Regions from separate parts of the Candidatus Sodalis pierantonii str. SOPE genome, predicted to be linked through region 3. Evidence: predicted binding sites of a transcription regulator. Region 3 holds the regulator's gene; each other region holds the start of a gene.
The links. Region 3 encodes PurR, which represses purine synthesis genes. Its sites were predicted from a motif close to CANGCAAACGTTTGCNTG; they were not measured.
Positions count from the first base shown of each region.

Region 1: a site for PurR is predicted at 2,474-2,491, ahead of aroL (shikimate kinase AroL). Genes of this name have one in related genera too.
Region 2: a site for PurR is predicted at 1,613-1,630, ahead of purL (phosphoribosylformylglycinamidine synthase). Genes of this name have one in related genera too.
Region 4: a site for PurR is predicted at 4,181-4,198, ahead of aroL (shikimate kinase AroL). Genes of this name have one in related genera too.

Region 1 covers NZ_CP006568.1:3,427,161-3,434,704, forward strand. Annotated here, with positions in the region: partial or broken gene SOPEG_RS17185 (OFA family MFS transporter) at 1-571, shown strand, start outside; gene SOPEG_RS28385 (hypothetical protein) at 602-778, opposite strand; gene SOPEG_RS30285 (Rieske 2Fe-2S domain-containing protein) at 920-1,144, shown strand; gene SOPEG_RS30290 (FAD-dependent oxidoreductase) at 1,057-1,890, shown strand; gene SOPEG_RS30295 (FAD-dependent oxidoreductase) at 1,887-2,429, shown strand; gene aroL (shikimate kinase AroL) at 2,623-3,150, shown strand; partial or broken gene SOPEG_RS17200 (hypothetical protein) at 3,260-3,452, shown strand; gene SOPEG_RS17205 (IclR family transcriptional regulator) at 3,808-4,569, shown strand; gene ppnP (pyrimidine/purine nucleoside phosphorylase) at 4,682-4,978, shown strand; partial or broken gene rdgC (recombination-associated protein RdgC) at 5,239-5,669, opposite strand; partial or broken gene istA (IS21 family transposase) at 5,816-7,366, shown strand; partial or broken gene istB (IS21-like element ISSoEn3 family helper ATPase IstB) at 7,378-7,544, shown strand, end outside.
Region 2 covers NZ_CP006568.1:3,357,226-3,364,769, reverse strand. Annotated here, with positions in the region: gene mltF (membrane-bound lytic murein transglycosylase MltF) at 1-1,448, opposite strand, end outside; gene purL (phosphoribosylformylglycinamidine synthase) at 1,740-5,627, shown strand; partial or broken gene SOPEG_RS16880 (sensor histidine kinase) at 6,391-7,544, shown strand, end outside.
Region 3 covers NZ_CP006568.1:2,491,966-2,499,509, forward strand. Annotated here, with positions in the region: partial or broken gene SOPEG_RS28805 (C40 family peptidase) at 1-295, shown strand, start outside; gene cydH (cytochrome bd-I oxidase subunit CydH) at 508-597, opposite strand; gene purR (HTH-type transcriptional repressor PurR) at 819-1,838, shown strand; partial or broken gene cfa (cyclopropane fatty acyl phospholipid synthase) at 2,311-3,443, shown strand; gene SOPEG_RS12715 (riboflavin synthase) at 3,511-4,128, opposite strand; partial or broken gene SOPEG_RS30900 (MATE family efflux transporter) at 4,364-5,107, shown strand; tRNA gene SOPEG_RS12730 (tRNA-Val) at 5,265-5,341, shown strand; gene pykF (pyruvate kinase PykF) at 5,868-7,274, shown strand.
Region 4 covers NZ_CP006568.1:822,045-829,588, reverse strand. Annotated here, with positions in the region: gene SOPEG_RS04350 (hypothetical protein) at 1-179, opposite strand, end outside; gene rdgC (recombination-associated protein RdgC) at 682-1,632, shown strand; partial or broken gene ppnP (pyrimidine/purine nucleoside phosphorylase) at 1,861-2,158, opposite strand; gene SOPEG_RS04335 (hypothetical protein) at 2,271-2,501, opposite strand; gene SOPEG_RS04330 (helix-turn-helix domain-containing protein) at 2,561-2,914, opposite strand; gene SOPEG_RS04325 (hypothetical protein) at 3,224-3,415, opposite strand; gene aroL (shikimate kinase AroL) at 3,525-4,049, opposite strand; gene SOPEG_RS30170 (FAD-dependent oxidoreductase) at 4,275-4,817, opposite strand; partial or broken gene SOPEG_RS30165 (FAD-dependent oxidoreductase) at 4,814-5,457, opposite strand; partial or broken gene SOPEG_RS30160 (Rieske 2Fe-2S domain-containing protein) at 5,578-5,781, opposite strand; partial or broken gene SOPEG_RS04310 (oxalate/formate antiport family MFS transporter) at 6,082-6,402, opposite strand; gene SOPEG_RS04305 (IS5-like element ISSoEn1 family transposase) at 6,483-7,406, shown strand; partial or broken gene SOPEG_RS04300 (MFS transporter) at 7,467-7,544, opposite strand, start outside.

The DNA.
Region 1 (7,544 bases), 940 kb from region 3:
TGCCGGGGTCCGGGATTACACCTTGGCCGAATCCATGCGTATGCCGCAATATTGGTTATTGGCGCTGATGTTTGTTACCGCCTGTATGAGCGGGTTATATGTTATCGGCGTTGCCAAAGATATCGGCGAGAATCTGGTCCATTTATCGACGGCGGTGGCGGCCAATGCGGTCACTATTATTGCCGTCGCCAATCTTAGCGGGCGCCTGGTGCTGGGCGTCCTGTCCGATAAAATGTCCCGCCTTCGGGTCGTCTCACTGGCCCAGGTCATCGCCATGGCGGGGATGAGCATGCTGTTATTCGTTCATCTTAACGAGACACTGTTCTTTATCTCACTGGCCTGCGTGGCGTTCAGTTTTGGTGGGACCATTACGGTATACCCGTCGCTGGTCAGCGATTTCTTCGGACTGAATAATTTAACCAAGAATTACGGCATTATTTATCTGGGTTTCGGCGTGGGTAGCATTATCGGCTCCCTTGTGGCGTCGCTGTTCGGCGGATTTATGGTGACGTTCCAACTGATAGCGGCTCTACTGGTGATCGCGTTGATGATTTCGCTGACCCTGCGCTAGCCGGGGGCTGTCGATAAGCGCGGCTACCTTTTAGGGCATGCCCACGGCGAATAACAACCTGCCCCGGCCTCCGGTCGGCGGGCTTTTGCCGTTATCGCCGATCTTGGCATGCGCCGCGCCATTATCGCAGGCCTTGGTCCGCACTGCGCCGTTACGGCTGGCCTTGGCTTGCGCCGTGCCGTTACCACCGACCTCGTCTTGCCCCAAGGCGTCGGCTGGGGCTGAGCGCCTTTTATCAATTTGCTGCTAGGCTTACTGATAGTGCTTTAAACAGTAAGGTTTTATAAAATTAGTAAGGAGCCTATCGTGGCCTATGAGCAAATAATGCCGTTATCCTCCCTGTCGCAAATGACCCCTTGCAAAATAACCGTCGGAAAGACCGATATACTGGTAATCCGCCGCGGTGAAGAGGTCTATGCCCTGGAAGCCACCTGCCCGCACACTCCGGCGCGCCGCTGGAAAAGGGGGCGCTGTGCGAAGACAAACTGGTCTGCCCGTGGCATAAATCGGTGTTCGCCATCACTGAAAGTCGCCCGGGCTCTCTGCTGGAACCGCCTTCACTGCGGGCACTGAAACGTTTCCCGGTGAAGGTGGAGCAAGATGCCGTCTGGATCGACCCGCAACCGCTTGACGAAGCCACTCCCTTGCAGGCGGCGGATAAACAGCCTACCTATGTGGTATTGGGCACCGGCGCCGGCGGTAGCGCGGCGATAAAAGCGCTGCGTGAGAATGGTTTTACCGGCAGGCTGGTGGTGGTTGAACGTGAAAAACAGGCCCCCTACGATCGTACCGCGCTATCGAAATTTGTGCCGCAGGGCGATATGGATATCCATGACGTGCCCTCCCTGCTGCCGGAATCCTACTATCAGCAACAACAGATAGAGCGCATCAATGGCAATGTGGAAGAACTGGACAACCAGCGCCATCGTTTACGTCTGGAAGACGGTAAGACCCTTTCCTATGATCGTTTACTGTTAGCCACCGGCGCCACGCCGCCGCGGCCGGACCTGCCTGGCAAAGCGCTACGCGGCGTGGAGGTATTGCGCAGCTGGGAACAGGCGGCGACGCTGGTTGCCACCGTCGAGCGGGAGCACCGGCTGGTCATTATCGGCAATAGCTTTATCGGTATGGAGGTGGCGGCGGCGCTGCGTAAACAAGCCATAGAGGTCACGGTCGTTTCGCCCCATCCTTTACCGTTTGAAAAACAATTCGGCACCGAGTTGGGCCGCTTTTTCCGCCGCCGTCACCAGGAGAAAGGCGTCACCTTTGTCGACGGCGATCCGGCCGCTTTTGAAGGGGAAAAAGCGTCAGCGCGGTGACACTGAAAGACGGCCGACGTATTGATGCGACGCTGGTTCTGCTGGCGACGGGCGTGGCGCCGGCGACTCGATTCATCCACGATCTGCCGCTCAATGACGACGGCAGCCTGACCGTTGACCGGACGATGAAGGTGTCCGCAGACATTTATGCCATCGGTGACATCGCGACGTTCCCGCTGGACGGCAATCCTACCCGCATTGAACACTGGCGCGTGGCGCAGCAGCACGGACGTGTCGCCGCCGGTGCGATGATGGATAAGCCACACCCCTATGATGCCTTACCCTTTTTTTGGACCCAGCATTACGGCGTTCGCTATGAATATTTGGGCCATGCCGCTAAATGGGATCAGCAGGAAATTATCGGCTCGCCGGATGAGGATAACTTCGTCTCGCTGTATGGCCTGAAAGGAAATCTGGTGACGGTCGTGGCGGTCGGCCGGATGTGCACGACCGGCGTGCTATTGATTAAAATGGGCGAAAAACTCGGTTTTACCGAGGCGCAGCGCATCGTCGCCGACACCCACGAAGCGGAAAGTTGACCGCGCGCCGGCGCCGATTCCCTTTACCGTAGCGCAAAATTTTGCCGGCAAACATGTGCGCCGCCAGAGGTCGATGATATGATGCGCTGCCGGCACGCAACGGGGCGGCGACTCTCCGCCTCATCCTGCTCCGGCCCAGGGACGATGAACGTTCTCGTCCGCTATTTCAGGTAAGGAAAAGGACAGACAGGCAATGACACAGCCCCTATTTATGGTTGGTGCGCGCGGATGCGGCAAGACCACGGTGGGTCAGGCATTAGCGCGGGTATTGGGATATGCATTTACCGATACCGACGAGATGTTGTGGCGGTCTACCGGCAAGACTGTGGCAGAGATCGTCGCTGACGAAGGCTGGGCGGGCTTTCGGGCAAGGGAGAGCGAAATCCTGACAAGCGTTATTCAAGGGCAAACCGTGGTGGCCACGGGCGGCGGTATTATTTTATCGGCGGCTAACCGACATTTCATGCGCGCGCGCGGCACCGTGGTGTATCTGCACGTGTCGGCGCAGGAGCTTGCGCGCCGTCTACAGGTGTACCCCGATGAGGAGCAGCGGCCCAGTTTGACGGGGAAACCGATGATTGAAGAAATCGCCGACGTGCTCGCCGCACGTGAAAAACTCTATCAAGAAGCGGCACACCACATATTGGACGCCAGTCAGGCGGCGCCGGACGATGTGGTCTACGCCATTTTACAACAGCTCTATCCCAGCGCGGCGAGTTAATAACCGGGCGACTTGGGGAGGCGTGATGAGAGGTTAATCGCTTCAGCCGACGAGGCGCGGCGTGTTGGCTATACTTACCTTACGTGAGCACAACTATAAGGAAGTAACTATGGCAAGCAAATCTCCCTATCCGCGCGAAGCGCACATCGTTAAAAAAAGAGAAGGGGCCGGCCGGCAAGAGCAAAACCGTCTATGAGTTGCGTGCCGACCATCCCCATCCCAATACCCTTATCAGTGAACACGACACTGAGCAAGAAGCGCTGGATTCCAAAGAGCGCTATGAGGATGAAAACAAAAGCTGATCTTCCGGCGGCAGGACCTCGCGTCCTGCCGTTTCTACACGCTTTCCACCGTTGCGCATCACGCTTTGTCACATCATCGGCGTAAAAGATAATTCATGCTACTCTGCTGCCGTCATGGCCCAATAGGGTCAAGTGGTTGAGAATGAAGCGTATTGCTCGCGCGCGGGTCGTTATCGTTAAGATCAACACGATAGTGTTTAAATTTTTAATTAATAGCGATAAACCGATATGTGTGAGGCAGCCGGCGCACCGCGGACGGGGCGCGCAAACCGGTGAAACATTGTCTTGACGCCGACGCGTAGGCGATGAATGATAAAAACTTCGACATCAGTTCACCTGCAAAAAAAATAACATTATGTCGACATTGGAAAACGCCGCCGCGGTGTTAACGTTGTTCGTCCAGCCGGGCACGGATGCGCTGCCGGAAAGTCTGTCCTTCAGCGACATGGCCCGTCGTTTCCCCTTGCCAAAAAGTACGCTTTCCCGGCTGCTTATCGCAATGGAATCGCAGGGACTGCTCGCGCGGGATCCCCACAACCGCCATTACCGGGTCGGCCACCTGCTGCGCTCATTGAGCCCGCCTGCACCGCAGAGCGGGCCGGCTACGCTTGCTGAGCGGGCGGCGCAGGCGCTACATCAGCTCAGCGCACGCTATCGCTGCACTGGTTATTTATGCATGCTGCATCGGGATAAAGTCCGTATCGTGGACCGATTTCAAAGCAGCGCCGCCGCGCCCGCGGTCTATGCGGTAGGCAGCCATTTGCCCGCCATGAACACGGCGGTCGGCAGAGCGTTGTTGGCCTGTTTTTCCGAGCGGGAAGTCATAGCGCGGTTGATGCCACGCCAGGGTAGGCTGGGGGGATTTAATCAGCCCGGCATTGTCCGCTTGCTGCAGCGATTGTCATTGGTGCGCGGGCAGGGCTGGGACTTCAATCGCAATGAAACCCGCTCGGGTTACAGCGCGCTCGCAACGGCGCTGGCGGACAGCGAGCGGAGTGAGCAGATCGGCTTATGTCTGTCTTTCGTGAACGCCGGCGATAAAGGTGCCTTCCCGACCGATAAGTTGGCGGGTTTGCAGTTCGCTACGCGGATGATTGCCCAACGAATCTATCAGTAAATCGGCGGCGCAAAATTTGTTTGTCCCGGCCGGGGTTTTTGTAGAAAAGGGCGTGACGCCCGCCGAGTCGCCTTTTACACTGGTATGACATTAATTGATTAGGAAAAGACCGATGCTGAAGGTGAATGACTATTTTGCAGGGAAAGTGAAGTCCATTGGATTCGACGCCGCCAGCACGGGCCGTGCCAGCGTTGGCGTTATGGAGGCAGGGGAGTACACCTTTACCACCGGCCAGCCGGAAGAAATGACGGTCGTTAGCGGCGCGCTTAAGACGCTGCTGCCCAGCGCCAACGATTGGCAGGTTTTTATGCCGGGGGAGTCGTTCTACGTGCAGGCACACAGCGAATTTTGCCTGCAGCTGGCGGAAACCAGCAGCTATTTATGCAGGTATCTTAGCCACTCGCGCTGAACGGGTTGGCGCAAGGCCTGCGCCGTCCCGTCCACCGTTGACGCCGCTGGGCCGGGAGGGGGCAATCTTTGCTCTCATCCCGCTTCGTTCGCGCCAGGCATACGACATTGCGTAACCTGCGCTGGCCGCGAGCCCGGCGGCATTGCCGCCTCTGCGCCGCCGCGTCCTGAAGCAATCGGTTAGGGCCATCGCCGCGCCGATTCGTCTCAGGGTTAACCGGCGGGCGGGTCAACCGTGCTTTTTCCCTGCGGCCGCCTCGGTTAGCCCTGACGCTGCGCCTCGCCTCCCAGCCCCGCAATCAGCTCAGTGATTAAAGCCGCCAATTCACCGGTCATGAGGGTAAAATCGGCGTCGAAACGGGCGGCAAAATGGTCGCGATCGATAATCATCATTTTGCTCGCGTAGCGTATCGGCGAATTTTAACCGTTTAACCGTGCCATCATCGCCCAGCACAAACTGCACTCGCTCCCGCCAATCCAGCGCCAGCTTGGTCACCAGTTTGCCTGCCTCGATATGCACCGCGATTTCGTCGCTGGACAAATCCTGCTTTTTACAGCGAACGATGCCGCCTTCTTCCAGCAGCGCTTTTAGCTCAGCCTCATCTTTGCATGGCGAAGCCGGCGGCAGGATCGCCGCTGCGTACCCATTCGGTCAGGGTCATTTCAATCGGTTTTTCCATAGTCAGCGACACCTGCTGGTTCCGATTTCACCCGATCACTAATTCTGATTTCATCCGATCACTGATTCCGGTCGCCCGATCAGCGATTCCGATTCTGTCCGATCGCTCATCTTCTGTTCCGCCATACTCTGGAGACTTTTAGCTTCCGGGGGCATGGCATGGCACGTAAAAAGAAGAAAGCGAGAACGGAAATGTGCATCTATATTAATGTCTTACGTATGAAATTCTAGCAACGTCGCTCGAATCGCACTATCGCAGCAGCGCTCGGCATAGGCTGTACTACCGTGCACGATCTCCTCGGCCGATTCACGGTAGCTAACCTGGTCTGGCCATTGCCGGCGGAACTGTCCCCCGTCGACCTCGACCGCCTGCTCTATCCCGGCAAATCCGGAAAAGTTATCAATACCTTACCCAGCTGGCTTGATATCGATACCGAGTTAAGCCGCAAGGGCATGACCAAGCAGCTGCTCTGGATAGAATATCAGTCCGCCGTGGGCGGTGATGCCCTCGGTTACTCACAGTTTTGTGCACTGTTCCGTGACTGGAAAAAGAAGCAGCGGCGTTCCATGCGCATGGAGCACAAGGCTGGCGAAAAGCTCTTCATCGACTTCTGTGGCCCCACCGTACCTATCGTCAACTCTGCGACCGGTAGCGTACGCCAGGTCGCTATCTTCGTCGCTACCATGGGCGTGTCAGGCTATGCGTATATCGAAGCCTGCGAAGGCCAGGACATGGTATCGTGGCTCAACGCCAATAGCCGCTGCCTGCACTTCATGGGTGGGGTTCCGGAGCTGATGATACCTGATAATCTGCGCAGCGCTGTCAGCACCCCTGACCGCTATGAGCCGGTCATAAACCAGAGCTACCAGGCGCTGGCAAATCACTATGAGACAGTGGTGCTACCGGCGCGCCCGAGAAAACCGAAAGACAAGGCGAAGGCAGAATCAACTGTGCAGCTGGTAGAACGCTGGGTTTTGGCCCGGTTGCGTAAACGTAGGTTCTACTCGCTGGCCGAACTCAACCAGGTGATACGAGAACTCAATCATGAGTTGAATTTGCGCCCGATGCGTCATTACGGCGGACAAAGTCGCCTTGAACGCTTCGAGCAGCTGTACAAACCGGCTCTTGGGCCTCTACCGCCCACACAATGGGAATACAGTGAGTATCTCGTTGCCCGAGTGGGACCTGATTACCACATAGACTACGGCAAAAACTGGTACTCGGTGCCGCATCCGCTGGTTGGCGAGCGCGTTGACGTCATCGCCACCCAACGGCTGGTGCAAATCCACCATAAGGGCGTCTGCGTGGCTACGCACCCTCGCAGCGATAACGCCTATAGGCACACGACTCAGGCGGCGCACATGCCGGCTAACCATAAGGGGCAGAGTCAGTGGACGCCGGAAAGGCTGTGCAGTTGGGCGCTGTCGGTGGGTGTGTGCACACTGAAAGTGGTTGAGTCCATCCAAAAGAGCAAAGCCCATCCGGAGCAGGCTTACCGCTCCGTGCTGGGGCTACTCAATCTGCAACGGCGCTATGAGACGACTCGACTGGAGAAGGCCTGCGCGCTGGCGTTGGAGAAAGGGTGCATTAACCGCTCTTTCATAGCCAACGTATTGAAACACGGTCGTGAAAGTGAGGTCACCCAGGACGGAGCCGGCGTATCAATGCTGGTTCACGAAAACCTCCGAGGTCCGGACAATTATCACTAAGGAGAATAAATATGGATACACTGTTAATGGCTCTGCGAGAGCTGAAGTTGTCGGCAATGGTCCAGGCGTTGGAGACGCAACGCGAACTCCCGGGGAGTTATGGGGAGCTGGGGTTCGAGGAGCGGTTGTCGCTGATGGTAGAAGCGAAAATTTATATAGAAAAAACAAACACATATTC
Region 2 (7,544 bases), 870 kb from region 3:
AGATCCTCCGACGTGACCACCGGGTAGGCATTGGCGGGATCGGCGTTCCAGGCCGCCAATTGCGCCGCCTTTTTCTCTTTTTCCTGCAAATACCCCACCAGACTGATTTCATAGCGGCGGATATTTTCCACGTAGTTATACGCCTGCTGGCCGCGGGCGTAACCGTACAGCGTTTGTTTGTAATAGCGCGGCTGGCTGAGCATCGGCAGCCGCAGCTTCACGTCGACCCAACTGTCGGGGTTGCCCTGCTGCTTCGCCGTCAGGGCGCGCGCATCCAGCATATGGGCATAGCCCATGTTATAGGCCGCCAGGGCAAACCAAATCTTTTCATCTTCTGGGATGGAATCCGGCACCCGCTGCATCATGCGCGACAAATAAAGCGCGCCGCCGCGCACGCTTTGCTCGGCGTTGGTTCGATCGCCTATTCCCAGACTGTCGGCGGTGGGGTGGGTAAGCATCATCAGCCCGCGTACCCCGGTGGTCGACGTGGCTAGCGGATCCCAATGGGATTCTTGATAGGAAATGGCCGCCAGCAACTTCCAATCGATATCGCGGGCATAGCGTTCAAACAGCGGTTGCAGCGCGGGCAGAATCGCATCAATTGCGTTAAGGAAGGTTTTGGTATCCACATAATCGAACCCGCCAACGTGACCGAGATACTTTTCCTCCAGCCGCGCCATGATGCCGTTGTCGTTTAACTGGCTGAAGAAGTCCAGCAGCGCGGCCGACAGCCCCTCGCTATCGCTGCGCCGAAGATACCAGGTAACCGGTTCTTTCTCGGTAATATCAAACGCCACCGCCAGCTGCGGATGCACTCGCTGCAGCAGCCCGACGGTGGCGGAGTCGGCCAGCGTATAATCCAGCTTACCCTCCGCCACTTTTTCCAGCAGCGACCGGCTGCTTAAATCCGATGAGACTTCCCAGGATAACTGCGGATATTGCTTCTTTTTCAACTGCCGGAGCTGGGAAATTTGCGCCGACCCCGAAGCGACCGCCAGCCGCCCCCGGAGATCCCCCAAATTTTTCGGCCGCGGCTGGCCCAGGCGGTACACCAATTGCTGCGATACCGAATAGTAGGACGGACCAACGGTGAATCTGTTCAGCCGCTCAGTGTTGTAAATCAAGCTGGCGGCCAGAAGATCGGCGTTGTCATTATCCAAGTCGTCAAACAGCTGATTCAGATTGCTGCGAACGCGCACCTTCAGTTTGACGCCGAGGTAATCGGCGAAGCGTTGCGCCAGATCGTAATTGAAACCCGCCGGTTGATTATTGACGCGATAATAGCTCAGCGGCGCGTCCAGAGTGCTGATACGAAGTTCGCCGCGCGCTTTAATGGCCGCCAGGCTATCCTGATGGGCGTTTCGCCAGGGGACGGTAGTCCAGAGTGCCCAGGTGAGCAAAATGGCGATAAGGCCGATAATAAAATAATTTAATTTAAAGCGCTTCAAAGCGTTATCTCATGCCGGAGGCAGGCCTCGCTGTCGTTAACGGCAGTATTATTATGGTTTTTTCTCCGAACAGGAGGGAATTTTGCGCAACAAAGCGCCAACGTGCAACAAGATTGATGCATGCGTTCAGGTGCTCAGGGGGTCAATAAGGATGAAAGAATAACTGCGCAAACGGTTTCGTCCGCAGCCGGGATTCTCTATAATGACGCGCGTTTTCCCCTGCTGTTGCGCCCCATGAATGGTCGAGCCACACACCCGCGGCCGGCGGTTCAAAACGAGAGATCTGTTACTATGGAAATATTGCGCGGTTCGCCCGCTCTGTCCGCATTTCGCATTAATAAGCTGCTGGTCCGCTGTCAGGACGCCCGTCTGCCGGTCGACGATATCTATGCCGAATACATCCATTTCGCCGATGTCAGCACGGCGCTCGACGAGGATGCGTTAAATCGGCTGCAGCGACTATTGAAATACGGGCCTTCTCTCGCCAAACATCAGCCGCAGGGGCGGCTATTGCTGGTGACGCCGCGACCCGGCACGCGGTCTCCCTGGTCGTCGAAGGCGACAGATATTGCCCACAACTGCGCCTTGCCCCAGGTCATGCGTCTGGAGCGCGGTTTGGCCTACTATATTCAGGCGCCGCGGCTGAGTGAGCCCCAGTGGCGCCAGCTCGCCGCCCTGTTGCACGATCGGATGATGGAAACGGTGTTTACCCGTCTGGAGGAGGCGCAGGCGTTATTTGCTCAGCACGCGCCGGCGCCGGTGACGCTGGTGGACGTGATGGGCGAAGGGCGCGGCGCGCTGGAGGCGGCCAATTTGGCGCTGGGTCTGGCGCTGGCGCAGGACGAAATCGATTATCTCTTCGCGGCCTTCACCCGTTTGGGGCGTAATCCCAGCGATGTCGAGTTGTACATGTTCGCGCAGGCTAACTCAGAGCATTGCCGGCACAAGATCTTCAACGCCGACTGGGTTATCGACGGCCAGCCGCAGACGAAGTCGCTGTTCAAGATGATCAAAAACACCTTCGAGCAGACGCCCGAGTTTGTGTTGTCCGCCTATAAAGACAACGCCGCGGTGATGGAAGGATCGGCGGTGGGGCGTTTCTTTCCCGATGCGCAGGCGGGGCGCTATGACTACCATCAGGAAGCGGCGCACATTTTGATGAAGGTCGAAACCCATAACCACCCGACCGCCATCTCGCCCTGGCCCGGCGCGGCGACCGGCTCAGGCGGCGAAATCCGCGATGAAGGCGCTACCGGCCGCGGCGCCAAGCCGAAAGCCGGTCTGGTCGGTTTTTCGGTCTCCAATTTACGCATCCCGGGCTTTGAGCAGCCGTGGGAAGAAGACTTCGGCCGCCCGGAGCGCATCGTCAGCGCGCTGGATATCATGACCGACGGGCCGCTCGGGGGCGCCGCGTTCAACAACGAATTCGGCCGCCCGGCGCTGACCGGCTATTTCCGCACCTATGAGGAGCGCGTTGATAGCCACAACGGCGTGGAGCTGCGGGGTTACCACAAGCCCGTCATGCTGGCCGGCGGCATCGGCAATATCCGCGCATCCCACGTGCAAAAAGGGGAAATCAGCGTGGGCGCCAAGCTGATTGTTCTGGGCGGACCGGCGATGAATATTGGCCTCGGCGGCGGCGCGGCGTCTTCGATGGCCTCCGGGCAGTCAGACGCCGACTTGGATTTCGCCTCGGTGCAGCGCGACAATCCGGAAATGGAACGCCGCTGCCAGGAAGTTATCGACCGTTGCTGGCAGCGGGGCGAGGAGAATCCGATTCTCTTTATCCATGACGTGGGCGCCGGCGGCTTGTCCAACGCGATGCCGGAGCTGGTCAGCGACGGCGGGCGCGGCGGCCGTTTCCAATTGCGCGAAATTCCCAATGACGAACCGGGCATGAGCCCGCTCGAAGTCTGGTGCAACGAATCCCAAGAGCGTTATGTTATGGCGGTCGCGCCGGAGCGGCTGGCGGAATTTGACGCCATCTGCCGCTGCGAGCGCGCGCCCTATGCGGTGATCGGGGAAGCAACGCAAGCGCTGCATCTCAGCCTGGACGACGACCATTTCGGCGACCGGCCGATTGATTTGCCGCTGGATGTGCTGCTCGGCAAGACGCCGAAAATGCTGCGTGACGCCGTCAGCCTACAGGCCGCGGGCCACGCGCTGAATCGCGACGGCATCACGCTTGCCGAGGCGGTTAACCGCGTGCTGCATCTACCGGCGGTGGCGGAAAAAACCTTCCTTATTACCATTGGCGATCGCAGCGTAACCAGCATGGTGGCGCGCGATCAGATGGTTGGACCCTGGCAGGTGCCGGTGGCGGACTGCGCCGTTACCACCGCCAGCCTGGACAGCTATTACGGCGAGGCGATGTCCCTTGGCGAGCGGGCGCCGGTGGCGCTATTGAATTTTGCCGCTTCCGCCCGCCTGGCGGTGGGCGAAGCGCTGACCAACCTGGCCGCGACACACATCGGCGAGATCAAACGGGTGAAACTTTCAGCCAACTGGATGGCGGCCGCGGGTCATCCCGGCGAAGACGCCGGCCTGTATCAGGCGGTGAAAGCCGTGGGCGAGGAGCTTTGCCCGGCGCTGGGGCTGACTATCCCGGTGGGCAAGGATTCCATGTCGATGAAAACGCGCTGGCAGCAGGGAGCAGAGCAGCGGGAAATGACCGCGCCGCTGTCGCTGGTTATCACCGCGTTCGCTCGCGTGGAAGATGTGCGTGCGACCGTGACGCCGCAATTACAGCCGGCGCGCGATAATGCGCTGCTGCTTATTGATTTGGGCGCCGGGCATCAGGCGCTGGGCGCTACCGCCCTGGCGCAGGTTTACCGCCAGCTCGGGGACGAAACCGCCGACGTGCGCGACGCCGGGCAACTGGCCGGCTTCTTCCGCGTTATGCAACAGTTGGTGGCGCAAGGAACGCTGTTGGCCTACCACGATCGCGCCGACGGTGGTTTACTGGTTACGCTGGCGGAGATGGCGTTTGCCGGCCACTGCGGCATTGATGCCGATATCGGCACGCTGGGGGAAGATGCGCTGGCCGCCCTGTTTAATGAGGAATTGGGGGCGGTTATCCAGATTGACGCGGCCGACCGCGACGCGGTAACGGCCCTGTTCCGCCAGGAGGGGCTGGAGGATTGTCTGTTCTATCTAGGTACGGCCCAGCCCGGCGACCGGTTTATCCTGCGCGCCGGGGAGCGCCCGCTTTACAGCGAGAGCCGCACCACCCTCAGAACCTGGTGGGCGGAAACCAGCTGGCAGATGCAGCGGCTGCGCGACAATCCCGAAAGCGCCGATCAGGAACATGCGGCCCGTCAGGACGATAACGATCCGGGCCTGGCGGTAGCGTTGAGTTTTGATCCTGCCGATGATATCGCCGCGCCGTTTATCGCCAGGGGCGCGTGGCCGAAAGTTGCGGTACTGCGGGAGCAGGGCGTGAATTCTCATGTGGAGATGGCGGCCGCCTTCCACCGTGCGGGCTTTGAGGCTGTCGATGTGCATATGAGCGATCTGCTCGCCGGTGCGCGGACGTTGGACGATTTCCATACGCTGGTGGCCTGCGGCGGTTTCTCCTATGGCGATGTTTTGGGCGCGGGTGAAGGTTGGGCGAAGTCGATTTTGTTCAATTCGCGGGTGCGCGATGAGTTCGAGGCGTTCTTTCACCGGCCGCAGACCTTGGCGCTCGGGGTCTGCAACGGATGTCAGATGATGTCCAATTTGCGTGAACTGATCCCCGGAGCGGAGTTGTGGCTGCGCTTTGTCCGCAATAAATCCGAACGTTTTGAGGCGCGGTTCAGCCTGGTGGAGGTCACCCAGAGTCCGTCGCTGCTGTTGCAGGGTATGGTTGGCTCCCGTCTGCCTATCGCCGTCTCCCACGGCGAAGGTCTGGTGGAGCTGCGCGACGCGGCGCATTTGGCCGCGCTTGAGCATGCGGGCCTGGTGGCGCTGCGCTATGTGGACAACTACGGTAAGGTCACGGAGAATTATCCCGCCAACCCCAATGGCTCACCCAATGGTATCACCGCGGTGACCAACGCCAGCGGACGTGTCACGTTGACTATGCCGCATCCTGAACGGGTATTCCGTACCGTCAGTCATTCCTGGCATCCCGCGGAGTGGGGCGAAGATGGCCCTTGGATGCGACTGTTCCGCAACGCGCGCAAGCAACTGGGCTAACGCGGCCTGGCGAATCTGCGCCGGCGAGCGGCCGGCGTGGAGACACAGGCATGGGGCGGTGGTGCTATTGCCTGGGCGGCGCCAATGGGCTATTTGGCTCTGGCCTTCGCTTGTGAGCTGCATGGCCCGGGACTTCGGCCATGGACTCCTATGGGCTATATGGCTCGGGGCTTGGCCTGTGGGCTGTTCTGTCCGGGTTTGGCCTAGGGGGTAAATAGCCCCGGCAGCGGCTATTGGCCTGATGGCTTCCCTCTGTCGCTTTTTCCGCTAGGATGCTCGTCTCACTGTCGTTAAAAGGCGACATTTATCTTCATGTTTTTTAATCATTTTTATTAAATCGCCCATTTATGTCTCCCGAGGGCGACATTTTTATTCGTTTTCCGTCTGGATTGCAGCCCAGCTTGGGCGACAGATAAATAAAAAATCATGTAAATCAACATATTATAAGTATTATTGGCGATGTGGCACGGTTTCTGCTATTCTAACTCAGTCGCTCATTCATCTCGATATGGCAGCGTCCTGAGGGAGGCTTATTCACGCTCCATATCTTCCGAATGATGCCAATGTACGGTGCCTACCGTCCAACGTAACCGTTAATCGTTGCTCCGGCGGCGTTAAAAATCAAAGGGCGACACGTTGAGTGAGGCACCCCCTACTTTTACCATTTAAGGCACTTGACCCACGGGCGAGTGCCTTTTTTGTTTTTTCCCTGCTGATGACACTCGGCTAGCATCAAGGCCTGTCCGTAAATCCTTTGAGGACGATGACCGTGAACAAGTGGCGTCCGTTTTCCCGTTCGCTGCGCCAATTGGTGATCCTGGCGTTCAGCCTGGTGCTACTGCCGCTGTTGGCTTGGCAAGCCTGGTAGAGTCTGGATACCCTGAGCGAGCAGGCGGCGGAGATCAACCGCTCGACGCTGGCGGACGCCCGGCGCACCGAAAATATGGCCAGTTTGGCGCTGGCGATGGAGCGCAGCTATCGCCAATATTGCGTTCTTGACGACCCAACGCTGGCGCGCTTGTACCAAAATCAGCGCCAGCAGTATCTCCTGACCCTAATCGGTCGCGGCGATCTTTTGCCGGATCCGCGTTATCGTCAGCGCCTCGAAAGCCTGTTGGCCGCTCTTGACAAACTTCATTGTGAAAACAGCGGTCAGGGCGGTCAGGCCTCGGCGTAGCTGGAGGCTTTTTCCCATGCCAACGGCGAATTGGTGCAGGCGACGCGGGAAAATATTTTTGCCCGCGGCCGCCAGTTGTAGCAGGCCATCGCAGAACAGGGGCGCTTTTTTGGCTGGTTGGCGCTGTTGCTGTTTTTGTTCAGTTTGGCGCTGGTATTCTTGTTTACCCGTATGATTATCGGCCCGGTGAAGCGGGTGGAAAATATGATCAACCGGCTGGGGGAGGGGCAAGCGCTGGCCGCGGATACGCCGTTTAGCGGGCCGCGTGAAATTCAGTCCCTGGCCCAGCGCATTATTTGGCTGAATGAGCGGCTGGCCTGGTTGGAATCCCAGCGCCACGAGTTTCTGCGCCATATTTCCCATGAATTAAAGACGCCGCTCGCCAGCCTGCGCGAAAGGGCTGAACTGCTGGCGGATGAAGTGGCGGGTCCGCTGAGCGCCGATCAGAAGGACGTGGTAGCGATTCTCGATAGCAGCCGCCGCCACTTGCAGCAACTCATTGAACAATTGCTGGATTATATCGCCGGTTGGCGGACGGCCCTTCTGGAGCTGAGGAGATCGATCTGGCGGCGATGGTAGCAGGCGTCATCGCTGCCCACAGCCTGCCGGTGCGGGCCAAGGGCATACATAACCACGTAACGCTTGAGGTGACCCATTGCCGGGCACAGCCGGCGCTTTTAAGCCGGGTGCTGGATAATCTGTATTCCAATGCGGTGCACTACGGTCAGGAATCCGGTAAC
Region 3 (7,544 bases):
CTACGCCTATAAAGACTTAATCCGCGTGCCGCTGCCGCGTACCGCGAATGAAATGTACCACTTGCGGGATGCTGCGCCGGTAAAAAAGAGCGAGTTGGAAAGCGGCGATCTGGTCTTTTTCCGCATCCGCATCCGCAACACGGCGGATCATGTCGGGGTTTATCTGGGCAATGGCCGTTTCATTCAGTCACCCCGCACCGGGCGTGACATCCGTATCAGCTACCTGAGCGAAGATTATTGGCAGGATCATTATGTCGGCGCCCGCCGCGTGATGACGCCTACCACCATTCGCTGACGGCCACGCGCGACAGCCTCTCCCCCTTGCCGTCGCAGCGCGGGTCTTAAGGGGCCTTTTGACGCCCCCGCCAGCTCACCGTGCCGATCCGCGCGTCGTTACTAGGCCGCAAATCAATCCCCCGCCCTTAGAAGTGGTTTAGGGATGATAAAAAAAAGGGCCTGGAGCCCTTTTTACCGTCTGGGTGATGTTCGGCCCGGCGCCAAACGCGATCAATCCAATACGGTGGTAAAGCTGAAGATAATGATGACCAACAGCGAAAAGACGGTAGTCGTTAACGACCAAGCAAAATCGCGGCTCATGATATTTCCTTTTAACGCTTCTGCGTCAGGTGGCTAAGTTAGTCGGTATTCGTTCTCTATCTTGCCATAGCCGTGGCCAAAAAGCATGTCCCGTCGGCGGCTCAACGCATATAACGCTTTCACTTTCTCGACAAGATCGAGGAAAATTGCCTTTTGTTGGCAGGCAAACGATTCACATAGCATTATCCCCTACTGCCGAGGGATCCAGGAGTAGTTTAGAGATGGCAACCATAAAAGATGTAGCCAAACACGCGGGGGTATCAACGACCACGGTTTCCCATGTGATTAATAAAACCCGCTTCGTGGCGCCGGAGACCAAACGCGCCGTATGGGACGCCATCAAACAGCTCAGCTATTCCCCCAGCGCGGTGGCGCGCAGCCTGAAGGTCAACCGCACCAAATCCATCGGTCTGTTGGCCAGCACCAGCGAAGCCCCCTATTTCGCCGAGATAATTGAATCCATAGAGCTTCACTGTTTTGCCAAACGCTACACCCTTATCCTGTGCAATTCCCACAACGAAACATCGAAACAGCAGGCCTATTTGCAAATGCTGGCGCAAAAGCGGGTCGATGGGCTGCTGGTGATGTGCGTTGAATACCCCGAAGCCCTGCTGCGGCTATTGGAAGAATATCGCCATATTCCCATGGTGGTGATGGATTGGGGTGAGGTGCGCGGCGATTTTACCGATACCATCGTCGATAATGCCTTTGCCGGCGGTTATATGGCCACCCGCTATTTACTCGATCGCGGCCACCGGGATATTGGCGCCATTCCCGGCCAGCTGGCGCGCAACACCGGCGGCGGACGCCACCGCGGTTATCTTCATGCGTTAAAAGAGGCCGATATTCTGCCCAACCAGGCCTGGATCGTTCAAGGTGATTTCGAACCGGCTTCCGGTTATCGCGCCATGCAACATATTCTGGCCCAGTCTCACCGTCCCAGCGCGATATTTTGCGGCGGCGGCGAGATGGCGATGGGCGCATTGTGCGCCATCCACGAGCATGGGCTGCGCGTACCGCAAGACATTTCACTGATAGGCTACGATAATGTCAGCCACTCACGGTATTTCACCCCCGCGCTTACCACGGTGGATCAGCCCAAGGCCGTATTGGGGGAATCCGCGCTGACCATGCTGCTTGATAGGATCATCAGCAAGCGGGAAGCCGCGCAGACAATTGAGGTCCATCCCACCCTGGTGGAGCGCTGTTCGGTGGCCGATGACCCCTACCATAACCGCTAATCTTGTGCCGTCGTTGGCTGAGGCCCCGTGTTTGCGGCGGCGTTGGCCATTATGCACGGCGTTTTACGCGCTACGTGGCCGCGCAAATTTCCCCGCGACGCAGAAATGAATAATAACTCTTTAGGCGCACTAACTCTTTGAGGAGTGTGACTGTTTCCCAAAGTTATCATTAACTTAGGCTATTATTCCTATTGCTGTTTTTGGAGTTGTCTAAAGCCGGATGCAGGCTTATACTCAATTACGTTAACAATTATAACGAGTTGTTTATTCATTTTGCTTTAGGGACGTGATGTTTACTCATGCATGCTTTTTCGTGCAAAGCAGCCGGTTTAACAACCATTCTGAGTTTCTATTCCTCTGTTAATTTGTCGTATCAGACACCACGGCTTACCGTGGATTCTTATAAAAGCTCGCAGGCAGCGCCTGGCTCTTCCTGACGAGGTATTTTTAGAAGAAAGGTGATGGAGAAGCTATGAGTTCCTCGTGTGTTGAAGACCTGAGCTTTCAGGATAACGCTTGGTATCGCATCGTCCATGAATTACTCGCTGAAGCCGACATTGAAATCAATGGTCCATTCGATATTCACGTCAACAACCCGGATTTTTTTAAGCGCGTACTACAGGACGGTTCACTGGGTTTAGGTGAAAGTTACATGGATGGCTGGTGGGATTGCGAACGGCTGGATATGTTTTTTCAGCGTGCGTTGCGCAGCGGACTGGAAAATAAGCTTCCCCATCATTTAAAAGATACCCTACGCGTCGCCGCGGCGCGCCTGACTAATCTCCAATCGCGCAAAAGGGCCTGGATCGTCGGTAAAGAACATTACGATTTAGGCAATGATCTCTTCTCGCTCATGCTCGATCCGTATATGCAATATTCCTGTGGTTATTGGCCTCATGCCGCCAGCCTTGAGCAGGCCCAGCAAAATAAACTGGAAATGATTTGCCAAAAACTGCAATTGCAGCCGGGGATGTCGGTTGCGGCTGGGGCGGTCTGGCGAATTATGCGGAACAACATTATGGCGTTAAAGTCCACGGCGTCACCATCTCGACCGAGCAGCAAAAGCTGGCGCAAACGCGTTGCGCAGGACAAGATGTCACGATTTTGTTGCAGGATTATCGCGATTTAAATTTGCAGTTCGATCGCATTGTCTCGGTAGGGATGTTCGAGCACGTGGGGCCGAAAAACTACCCAACCTATTTCGATGTGGTGGCCCGTAATTTGAAACCCGACGGCCTGCTTTTGCTGCACACCATCGGCACGAACCGGACCGATATGAATGTGGATCCATGGATCAACAGATATATCTTCCCGAACGGCTGCCTGCCGTCCGTACGGCATATCGTCGATGCCAGCGAGCCTCATTTCGTCATGGAAGACTGGCATAATTTCGGCGCGGATTATGATCGCACGCTCATGGCCTGGCATGAACTCTTCATCGCCGCCTGGCCGACGTTGCAGGGCAATTATTCCGAACGTTTTTACCGCATGTTTGTATACTACTTACAGGCCTGCGCCGGCGCGTTCCGCGCCCGCAATATCCAGCTATGGCAGGTTCTGTTCAGCCCTCGGGGCGTCGAAGGCGGTCTGCGCGTCGCGCGGTAAGCGTTGCGCCGTCATGGCTGCCGGCGCACATGACGGCGCTTTCAGACCGCGCCGCCGCCCACCTGGGTCAGGCGCGCTCGCGCGCCGCCAAAACCCGCTCCACGGTGTCGACAATCGCCTGCGTCTGCGGGTCGATTTCGATATTGACGCTATCGCCGAGTCGTTTCTTACCGAGCGTGGTGCGCAGCAACGTTTCAGGAATTAAATGTACGCAAAAACGGTTGCCCGCGACTTCGCCTACCGTCAGGCTAATACCGTCAACACCGATATAACCCTTATGCAGGATGTATTTCATCAGCGCCCTGTCCGGCAAGGAAAACCAAATTTGCCGATTGTTCTCTGAGGTCACGATTTTGGTCAATTCGGCTGTGCAGATAATATGCCCTGACATCAGATGACCGCCAATCTCCGCCTGCAGGGTCGCCGCCCGTTCCAGGTTGATCTCATCGCCAACCTTAAGCGTGCCTAAGTTGGTCAGCCGGAGCGTTTCTTTCATCAGATCGAAGCTGACCACGTCGCCCGCGATGACGGTCACTGTCAGGCAACATCCGTTATGGGCCACCGACGCGCCGATGGTCAAACCCGGCAACAGCGCCGCCGGCAGGCGGACGTGATGGGTACGAAAATGGTCTTTTTCCTCAATCGCGGTAATGGGCGCGGTGGCCTGAACAATCCCCGTAAACATGCGTTTTCCTCATCTGGCTACACCGAATAACTCGGCGCTCAGTTTGCCCCATAATATGACAAATTCCAAATACTGACACGATACAATAGAGGCTATGCCCCTTATATCGCGTCATTTTCCTGCTATCTTCGCCAACAAAATGCATTACACTATGCCGCTAAAAGGATCCAGCCGTGTTAACGCGTGCGGGTTCCATTAATAAACTCGGTTCGTCACTCGCAACAAAGGTGTCCGCGTGCAAAATTATGTTAAGGAAGCGCGTATCTTAGTGGCTTTGGCCATCCTGGTAATTTTCGCCCAAGTATCGCAAACGGCGATGGGGGTCGTGGATACCATCATGTCCGGCTCGGTAAGCGCCACCGATATGGCCGCGGGTAACGGTGGGCACCTCCATCTGGCTGCCGGTCATTTTGTTCGGTCACGGCCTGCTGCTGGCGCTAACGCCGGTTATCGCGCAGCTCAACGGCTCCGGACGGCGAGACCGGATTGCCCATCAGATACGTCAGGGCTTCTGGCTGACGCTGGGCGTGGCGGCCACCATCCGCATCGGCTTTCGCCTGGGGGAAGGCGATGTCGAGCAGGCGCGAGTCAGCGCCAGGGCCAGGGCCAGGGCCAGGGCCAGGGCCAGGGCCAGGGCCAGCCTGATGATAGGCGTCACGCTGGCCTGCTGCGTGAGCGGATTGCGCTCTTGTATAACGATACGCCGGCGGTCGTGGCCATGGCCTCGCATTTAATGCTGCTAGCGGCCCTATATCAGATTTCTGATTCCATCCAGGTTATCGGCAACGGCGTGCTGCGCGGCCTGCCGTGCGGGTACGTGCTGGCGCTGACGGATTGGCTGCGCCCCGCCATGGGTCCCAGCGGTTTCTGGATTGGATTTATTGTCGGTCTGACCTCAGCCGCCGTTTTGATGATGTTCCGGATGCGCTGGCTACAGCGCCAAACCCCCGCGCGCATTTTGCGTCGGGCGGCGCGTTGAGGGGCATGACGCGTCTTGATCGGTGAAAAAGCCGGCTTAATGCACATTCCCTCGACAATCAATCGGCGTTCGGGGGGGGGGGGGAAAACGCGTTTTCCCCTTGCAAGGCGTGATAGAGCCCGTTAATATTCGTCCTGCAGGCAGCAGGCAACAAAATGCGTTCTTAGCTCAGTTGGTTAGAGCACCACCTTGACATGGTGGGGGTCGATGGTTCGAGTCCATTAGAACGCACCAAATCTTATCGTTCCCTTTTCCCTCGCACTCCTTTTTTAACCGCTACTGTTTCCGCAGCGATGATGTTGCGCTATGTTTCCCACGGCCTCTCTTCAGCCAGCGTCATCGGCGCCGGGTATTATCATGAGGGTAAACAACGTGCACGAGCGCGTGACAAAACGGTCTTTGCCGGTTGCGACGATCTGCGGCAAAAATGACACAATAACGCTTTTTTTTGTGCTAACGCATTAATTGTCCAGTTTTTACTTTGTTTCCCGCCTGCCAATAACTATAATGCAAAACGTTATTTCAATTGAAGGGTTAGCGCCGATTGATTTGCCCCCAACGTCTAAAAACAGCATTGACCTCCGGCGCATACCGGCCTTGCCGTGCTGAGCCGTTCAATTTTTTTTCCTTACGTTCCGAGCGTTGTCACCTATCCTTAAATATGGACCGCAGGTTTAGCAAGCGGCTTTTTTTTCATCGCGGGCCTGGTCCGGCGATGCACCAGATTCATCATCCATCACAACTTATAGAAATCAACGTTATGAAAAAGACTAAAATTGTTTGTACCATCGGCCCGAAAACTGAATCCGAAGAGGTACTGTCCAACCTGCTCGACGCGGGGATGAACGTGATGCGTCTCAACTTTTCCCACGGCGACTATGAAGAGCACGGGCAGCGCATCAAAAATCTGCGCGCGGTTCTGAAGAGAACGGGTCAACAGGCCGCCATCCTGCTTGATACCAAAGACCCCGAAATCCGCACCATGAAGCTTGTAAACGGCGCCGACGTTTCACTGCGCGCGGGCCAAACCTTTACTACCGATCAGAGCGTGGTTGGCAACAGCGAGCACGTGGCGGTCACCTACCCCGGGTTCACCCAGGATCTGGCCGTAGGCAATACCGTGCTGGTGGATGACGGACTGTTGGGCATGACCGTCACCAGCGTCACCCAGAATGAGGTGGTGTGCAATGTGCTGAACAATGGCGATCTCGGCGAAAATAAAGGGGTCAACCTGCCTGGCGTGTCCATTGCCCTACCGGCGCTGGCGGAAAAAGACAAACGCGATCTGATTTTCGGCTGCGAGCAAGGGGTGGATTTTATCGCCGCCTCGTTTATCCGCAAGCGTTCCGACGTACTGGAAATTCGTGAACATTTGCAGCAGCACGGTGGCGAACATATCCAGATCATCTCTAAAATCGAAAACCAGGAAGGCCTGAACAATTTCGACGAAATTCTGGAAGCGTCCGACGGCATCATGGTGGCCCGCGGCGATCTCGGCGTCGAAATTCCGGTGGAAGAAGTCATCTTCGCCCAGAAAATGATGATCGAGAAGTGTAACCGGGCGCGCAAGGTCGTCATTACCGCCACCCAGATGCTCGACTCGATGATCAAAAATCCTCGCCCAACCCGCGCGGAAGCCGGCGACGTGGCCAACGCCATTCTTGACGGCACGGATGCGGTGATGCTGTCCGGCGAGAGCGCCAAAGGAAAATATCCGCTGGAAGCCGTTACCATTATGGCCACCATTTGCCAGCGCACCGATCGTATGCTGCCGAGCCGTATTGACGGTCAGCACGACAGCCGCAAGTTGCGCATTACCGAAGCCGTTTGCCGCGGCGCGGTGGAAACCGCGGAAAAATTGGAATCGCCTTTGATCGTGGTCGCGACAGAAGGCGGGAAATCCGCCAAGTCGGTACGAAAATATTTCCCGAAAGCGGAAATCCTGGCGTTGACCACCAATCCGCTGACCGCCCGCCAGTTGCTGCTGAGCAAAGGGGTTGCCTGCCAGTTAGTGGAAGAGATCGCGTCGACCGATGATTTTTACCGCATCGGTAAAGCCATGGCGTTAGAAACCGGCTTGGCGGCCAAAGGCGATATTATCGTCATGGTGTCCAGCGCGCTGGTGCCGAGCGGCACCACCAACACCGCCTCGGTGCATATGCTGTAAGCATCGGCAGCGGGTGCGCCCGCTGAGACCTTCTTGGCTGTCGCGGCGGCGCGATGGCCTTTATAGTTCATACGCGGAGTTCCCGGCGGGCGTCGACAGCATCCCAGGCTCCTGTCCACACAGGGGCCTTTTTTGTTGTTCGTCGCAGGTATTATTTAAAAAGTGTAATACTTATTAATTAACGGGCAGCTATGCAATACCGCATTTGGTACCAGAATGGTATAAAGAAACTTTATCTTTGGCCCTATTTCACCTCCACCACCCCGTCGT
Region 4 (7,544 bases), 1.7 Mb from region 3:
AAGCCACTAATGATAACCGCCAACAGCAGCGATAGCGCCCAGGGATCGACCATGCTAAATCCTAGTGCGCTACCGAGCAGCGCTAATAAGAGTGAAATAGAGAATGCCGTAAGAACGCCACTGAAAAGTGATCCCCATGACACCCGGTTGGCGCAGATAGCCACATCCCGCGTTTCCATAAGCTAACTCCTTTATTTTTTACAAAGTAGAATGATGCTACGCCATTAAGTTAGTCTATGTTTACGGTAATACAAGAATACCGCATTTTGAGAATCATTTATTTTATAATAATAATTATTATCTTTTTGCTATCGCTTGGCGCATGGGTTACATCAGTAATACGGCTTTTTGATAAACTTAAATTAATAGGTAATTAATAATCATAAAATCATCAGGCATTTTCGACGCCGGTAACAGGCGAAATCACCTCTAACGCGCTACGGCAAGCGCCTCTCCCCGGTCTCCTCTCCAGAACCTTCGGTATGCCGAGCGCCCTTTTTTTTAACCTGTGACAAACGCAGGCGGTGCCTGCCCCGCCCGTTACACACCACGCTTCAACGTCAAATACGGACAACTCTGTGCGCTTTTTCCTAGGGGAAGCGCCTGCAATTCGTTATCATGCGAGCTGCGTTTGTTGGCAAATCGCGCCGGTTGAGGTGCCTCAGGTCAGGGATATCTATTATGTTGTGGTTTAAGAATGTCATGATTTACCGTTTGAACCGGCCGATCGAGCTGTCGGTGGAGCAGATCGAACAGCAATTGTCCGCCTTCGCCTTCACTCCCTGCGGCAGTCAGGATATGGCGAAATCCGGCTGGGTTCCGCCCATGGGCGCCAAGAGCGACGTGCTGACCCATGCGATACCGGGACATGTCCTGCTTTGCCTGCGCAAGGAAGAAAAAATTCTACCGTCCTCGGTGATAAAGCAGGAGCTACAGGGCAAAATCGACAAACTGGAAAATGAACAAAGCCGGAAACTGCGTAAAACCGAAAAAGACGCGCTCAAGGACGAAGTGCTGCACACATTGATGCCTCGCGCCTTCAGTCGTTTTGGCCAAACGTTATTGTGGCTGGATCGGGTCAATAATCTGGTACTGGTCGACACCGGCAGCGCCAAAAAAGCGGAAGATTGTCTGGCGCTGCTGCGCAAATCTATCGGCTCGTTGCCGGTGGTGCCGCTGACTATGGAAAAACCGATTGAAATGACCCTGACCGAATGGGTACGCAACGGCGATCCTGCCGCCGGCTTCGCCATGCAAGATGAGGCTGAGCTAAAAGCGCTGCTGGAAGAAGGCGGCATCGTTCGCTGTAAAAAGCAGGATTTGTCCAGCGACGAAATCGCGGTGCATATCGAGGCAGGCAAGCTGGTGACCAAGCTGGCGCTGGATTGGCGGGAGCGAGTGCAGTTTGTGCTGGGCGATGATGGCACGGTTAAACGGTTAAAATTCGCCGATACGCTACGCGAGCAAAATGATGATATCGATCGCGACCATTTTGCCGCCCGTTTCGACGCCGATTTTACCCTCATGACCGGTGAATTGGCGGCTTTAATCACTGAGCTGATTGCGGGGCTGGGAGGCGAGGCCGCAGCGTCAGGGCTAACCGAGGCGGCCGCAGGGAAAAAGCACGGTTGACCCGCCCGCCGGTTAACCCTGAGACGAATCGGCGCGGCGATGGCCCTAACCGATTGCTTCAGGACGCGGCGGCGCAGAGGCGGCAATGCCGCCGGGCTCGCGGCCAGCGCAGGTTACGCAATGTCGTATGCCTGGCGCGAACGAAGCGGGATGAGAGCAAAGATTGCCCCCTCTCGGCCCAGCGGCGTCAACGGTGGACGGGACGGCGCAGGCCTTGCGCCAACCCGTTCAGCGCGAGTGGCTAAGATACCTGCATAAATAGCTGCTGGTTTCCGCCAGCTGCAGGCAAAATTCGCTGTGTGCCTGCACGTAGAACGACTCCCCCCGGCATAAAAACCTGCCAATCGTTGGCGCCGGGCAGCAGCGTCTTAAGCGCGCCGCTAACAACCGTCATTTCTTCCGGCTGGCCGGTGGTAAAGGTGTACTCCCCTGCCTCCATAACGCCAACGCTGGCACGGCCCGTGCTGGCGGCGTCGAATCCAATGGACTTCACTTTCCCTGCAAAATAGTCATTCACCTTCAGCATCGGTCTTTTCCTAATCAATTAATGTCATACCAGTGTAAAAGGCGACTCGGCGGGCGTCACGCCTTTTTCTACAAAAACCCCGGCCGGGACAAACAAATTTTGCGCCGCCGATTTACTGATAGATTCGTTGGGCAATCATCCGCGTAGCGAACTGCAAACCCGCCAACTTATCGGTCGGGAAGGCACCTTTATCGCCGGCGTTCACGAAAGACAGACATAAGCCGATCTGCTCACTCCGCTCGCTGTCCGCCAGCGCCGTTGCGAGCGCGCTGTAACCCGAGCGGGTTTCATTGCGATTGAAGTCACAGCCCTGCCCGCGCCCCAATGACAATCGCTGCAGCAAGCGGACAATGCCGGGCTGATTAAATCCCCCCAGCCTACCCTGGCGTGGCATCAACCGCGCTATGACTTCCCGCTCGGAAAAACAGGCCAACAACGCTCTGCCGACCGCTCAGCAAGCGTAGCCGGCCCGCTCTGCGGTGCAGGCGGGCTCAATGAGCGCAGCAGGTGGCCGACCCGGTAATGGCGGTTGTGGGGATCCCGCGCGAGCAGTTCCTGCGATTCCATTGCGATAAGCAGCCGGGAAAGCGTACTTTTTGGCAAGGGGAGACGACGGGCCATGTCGCTGAAGGACAGACTTTCCGGCAGCGCATCCGTACCCAGCTGGACGAACAACGTTAACACCGCGGCGGCGTTTTCCAATGTCGACATAATGTTATTTTTTTGCAGGTGAACTGATGTCGGAGTTTTTATCATTCATCGCCTGCGCGTCGGCGTCAAGACAATATTTCACCGGTTTGCGCGCCCCGTCCGCGGTGCGCCGGCTGCCTCACACATATCGGTTTATCGCTATTAATTAGAAATTTAAACACTATCGTGTTGATCTTAACGATAACGACCCGCGCGCGAGCAATACGCTTCATTCTCAACCACTTGACCCTATTGGGCCATGACGGCAGCAGAGTAGCATGAATTATCTTTTACGCCGATGATGTGACAAAGCGTGATGCGCGACGGTGGAAAGCGTGTAGAAACGGCAGGACGCGAGGTCCTGCCGCCGGAAGATCAGCTTTTGCTTTCATCCTCATAGCGCTCTTTGGAATCCAGCGCTTCTTGCTCAGTGTCGTGTTCACTGATAAGGGTATTGGGATGGGGATGGTCGGCACGCAACTCATAGACGGTTTTGCTCTTGCCGGCCGGCCCCTTCTCTTTTTTAACGATGTGCGCTTCGCGCGGATAGGGAGGTTTGCTTGCCATAGTTACTTCCTTATAGTTGTGCTCACGTAAGGTAAGTATAGCCAACACCCCGCGCCTCGTCGGCTGAAGCGATTAACCTCTCATCACGCCTCCCCAAGTCGCCCGATTATCAACTCGCCGCGCTGGGATAGAGCTGTTGTAAAATGGCGTAGACCACATCGTCCGGCGCCTGACTGGCGTCCAATATGTGGTGTGCCGCTTCTTGATAGAGTTTTTCACGTGCGGCGAGCACGTCGGCGATTTCTTCAATCATCGGTTTCCCCGTCAAACTGGGCCGCTGCTCCTCATCGGGGTACGCCTGTAGACGGTGCGCAAGCTCCTGCGCCGACACGTGCAGATACACCACGGTGCCGCGCGCGCGCATGAAATGTCGGTTAGCCGCCGATAAAATAATACCGCCGCCCGTGGCCACCACGGTTTGCCCTTGCATAACGCTTGTCAGGATTTCGCTCTCCCTTGCCCGAAAGCCCGCCCAGCCTTCGTCAGCGACGATCTCTGCCACAGTCTTGCCGGTAGACCGCCACAACATCTCGTCGGTATCGGTAAATGCATATCCCAATACCCGCGCTAATGCCTGACCCACCGTGGTCTTGCCGCATCCGCGCGCACCAACCATAAATAGGGGCTGTGTCATTGCCTGTCTGTCCTTTTCCTTACCTGAAATAGCGGACGAGAACGTTCATCGTCCCTGGGCCGGAGCAGGATGAGGCGGAGAGTCGCCGCCCCGTTGCGTGCCGGCAGCGCATCATATCATCGACCTATGGCGGCGCACATGTTTGCCGGCAAAATTTTGCGCTACGGTAAAGGGAATCGGCGCCGCGAAGGCCGCGGGCATTGCCGCTACGGCGCCGGCGCGCGGTCAACTTTCCGCTTCGTGGGTGTCGGCGACGATGCGCTGCGCCTCGGTAAAACCGAGTTTTTCGCCCATTTTAATCAATAGCACGCCGGTCGTGCGCATCCGGCCGACCGCCACGACCGTCACCAGATTTCCTTTCAGGCCATACAGCGAGACGAAGTTATCCTCATCCGGCGAGCCGATAATTTCCTGCTGATCCCATTTAGCGGCATGGCCCAAATATTCATAGCGAACGCCGTAATGCTGGGTCCAAAAAAAGGGTACGGCATCATAGGGGTGTGGCTTATCCATCATCGCACCGGCGGCGACACGTCCGTGCTGCTGCGCCACGCGCCAGTGTTCAATGCGGGTAGGATTGCCGTCCAGCGGGAACGTTACGATGTCACCGATGGCATAAATGTCTGCGGACACCTTCATCGTCCGGTCAACGGTCAGGCTGCCGTCGTCATTGAGCGGCAGATCGTGGATGAATCGAGTCGCCGGCGCCACGCCCGTCGCCAGCAGAACCAGCGTCGCATCAATACGTCGGCCGTCTTTCAGTGTCACCGCGCTGACGCTTTTTCCCCTTCAAAAGCGGCCGGATCGCCGTCGACAAAGGTGACGCCTTTCTCCTGGTGACGGCGGCGGAAAAAGCGGCCCAACTCGGTACCGAATTGTTTTTCAAACGGTAAAGGATGGGGCGAAACGACCGTGACCTCTACGGCTTGTTTACGCAGCGCCGCCGCCACCTCCATACCGATAAAGCTATTGCCGATAATGACCAGCCGGTGCTCCCGCTCGACGGTGGCAACCAGCGTCGCCGCCTGTTCCCAGCTGCGCAATACCTCCACGCCGCGTAGCGCTTTGCCAGGCAGGTCCGGCGCGGCGGCGTGGCGCCGGTGGCTAACAGTAAACGATCATAGGAAAGGGTCTTACCGTCTTCCAGACGTAAACGATGGCGCTGGTTGTCCAGTTCTTCCACATTGCCATTGATGCGCTCTATCTGTTGTTGCTGATAGTAGGATTCCGGCAGCAGGGAGGGCACGTCGTGGATATCCATATCGCCCTGCGGCACAAATTTCGATAGCGCGGTACGATCGTAGGGGGCCTGTTTTTCACGTTCAACCACCACCAGCCTGCCGGTAAAACCATTCTCACGCAGCGCTTTTATCGCCGCGCTACCGCCGGCGCCGGGGCCCAATACCACATAGGTAGGCTGTTTATCCGCCGCCTGCAAGGGAGTGGCTTCGTCAAGCGGTTGCGGGTCGATCCAGACGGCATCTTGCTCCACCTTCACCGGGAAGCGTTTCAGTGCCCGCAGTGAGGGCGGTTCCAGCAGAGAGCCCGGGCGACTTTCAGTGATGGCGAACACCGATTTATGCCACGGGCAGACCAGTTTGTCTTCGCACAGCGCCCCCTTTTCCAGCGGCGCGCCGGAGTGCGGGCAGGTGGCTTCCAGGGCATAGACCTCTTCACCGCGGCGGATTACCAGTATATCGGTCTTTCCGACGGTTATTTTGCAAGGAGTCATTTGCGACAGGGAGGATAACGGCATTATTTGCTCATAGGCCACGATAGGCTCCTTACTAATTTTATAAAACCTTACTGTTTAAAGCACTATCAGTAAGCCTAGCAGCAAATTGATAAAAGGCGCTCAGCCCCAGCCGGCGCCGGCGGCTTGGGGCAAGACGAGGTCGGTGGTAACGGCACGGCGCAAGCCAAGGCCAGCCGTAACGGCGCAGTGCGGACCAAGGCCTGCGATAATGGCGCGGCGCATGCCAAGACCGGCGATAATGGCAAAAGCCCGCCGACCGGAGGCCGGGGCAGGTTGTTATTCGCCGTGGGCATGCCCTAAAAGGTAGCCGCGCTTATCGACAGCCCCCGGCTGGCGCAGGGTCAGCGAAATCATCAACGCGATCACCAGCAGAGCCGCTATCCGTTGGAACGTCACCATAAATCCGCCGAACAGCGACGCCACAAGGGAGCCGATAATGCTACCCACGCCGAAACCCAGATAAATAATACCGTAATTCTTGGTTAGATTATTCAGTCCGAAGAAATCGCTGACCAGCGACGGGTATACCGTAATGGTCCCACCAAAACTGAACGCCACGCAGGCCAGTGAGATAAAGAACAGTGTCTCGTTAAGATGAACGAGGCTTTGTTGAATAAATCGAACTTTTAGGTGACTGGCGGCTCTGATCACTACATTCGTTTCAACATCAGGTCCCCATGGCAAAGCAAAAGTTTAAAATCACCAATTGGCCCGCATACAACAATGCGCTCAGGCAGCGGGGGGACCTGACAGTATGGCTTGATGAGTCTGCCATTGCTGCATGGACTGAGAGTACACCACCTGAACATCGTGGCCGGCCGCTTCACTACACCGATATGGCCATTACCACGGTTCTGATGATAAAGCGCGTGTTTAACCTTTCGCTCCGGGCGTTACAGGGTTTCGTTGACGCGATTTTTAAACTGATGGGGCTGTCGCTGCGCTGCCCAGATTACTCTCTGGTCAGCCGACGAGCAAAAACCGTCGACATCAGCATAAAAACGCCAACCCGCGGCGAAATCTCACACCTGGTCATCGATGGCACCGGCCTGAAAATCTTCGGCGAAGGCGAATGGAAAGTCAGGCAGCATGGGGCTGAGAGGCGCAGAGTATGGCGCAAGCTTCATCTGGCAGTAGATAGCGCGACACATGAAATTATCTGTGCCGATTTATCGCTAAGTGGTACGACAGATGCGCAGGCGCTGCCCGGGCTGATTAACCAAACCCACCGGAAAATCAGGGAAGCGTCGGCTGACAGTGCTTACGATACGCGTTACTGTCATGATGCTCTGCTGAGGAAAAAAATAAAGCCGCTTATCCCACCGCGAAGTGGTGCGCAATATTGGCCAGCTCGATACCATGAGCGTAACCATGCGGTGGCAAATCAGCATCTGAGCGGCAATAACGATACCTGGAAAAAGAAAGTAGGTTATCACCGGCGTTCACTGGCTGAAACGGCCATGTTCCGGTTTAAAACACTTCTGGGTGGTCATCTGAGTCTGCATGACTATGACGCGCAGGTAGGTGAGGCTATGGCAATGGTCAAAGCGCTTAACCGGATCACGCTGTTAGGAATGCCAAACAGCGTCCGCATCATGTAACAATCGCCCTGATAGGGAGGAAGTCGTCACAAATTTCGGATTTATTCAACAAAGCGGATGAACGAATAACAGCATGCTCATCCCCGCCATGGCGATGACCTGGGCCAGTGAGACGAACCGAAGGCGGGACATTTTATC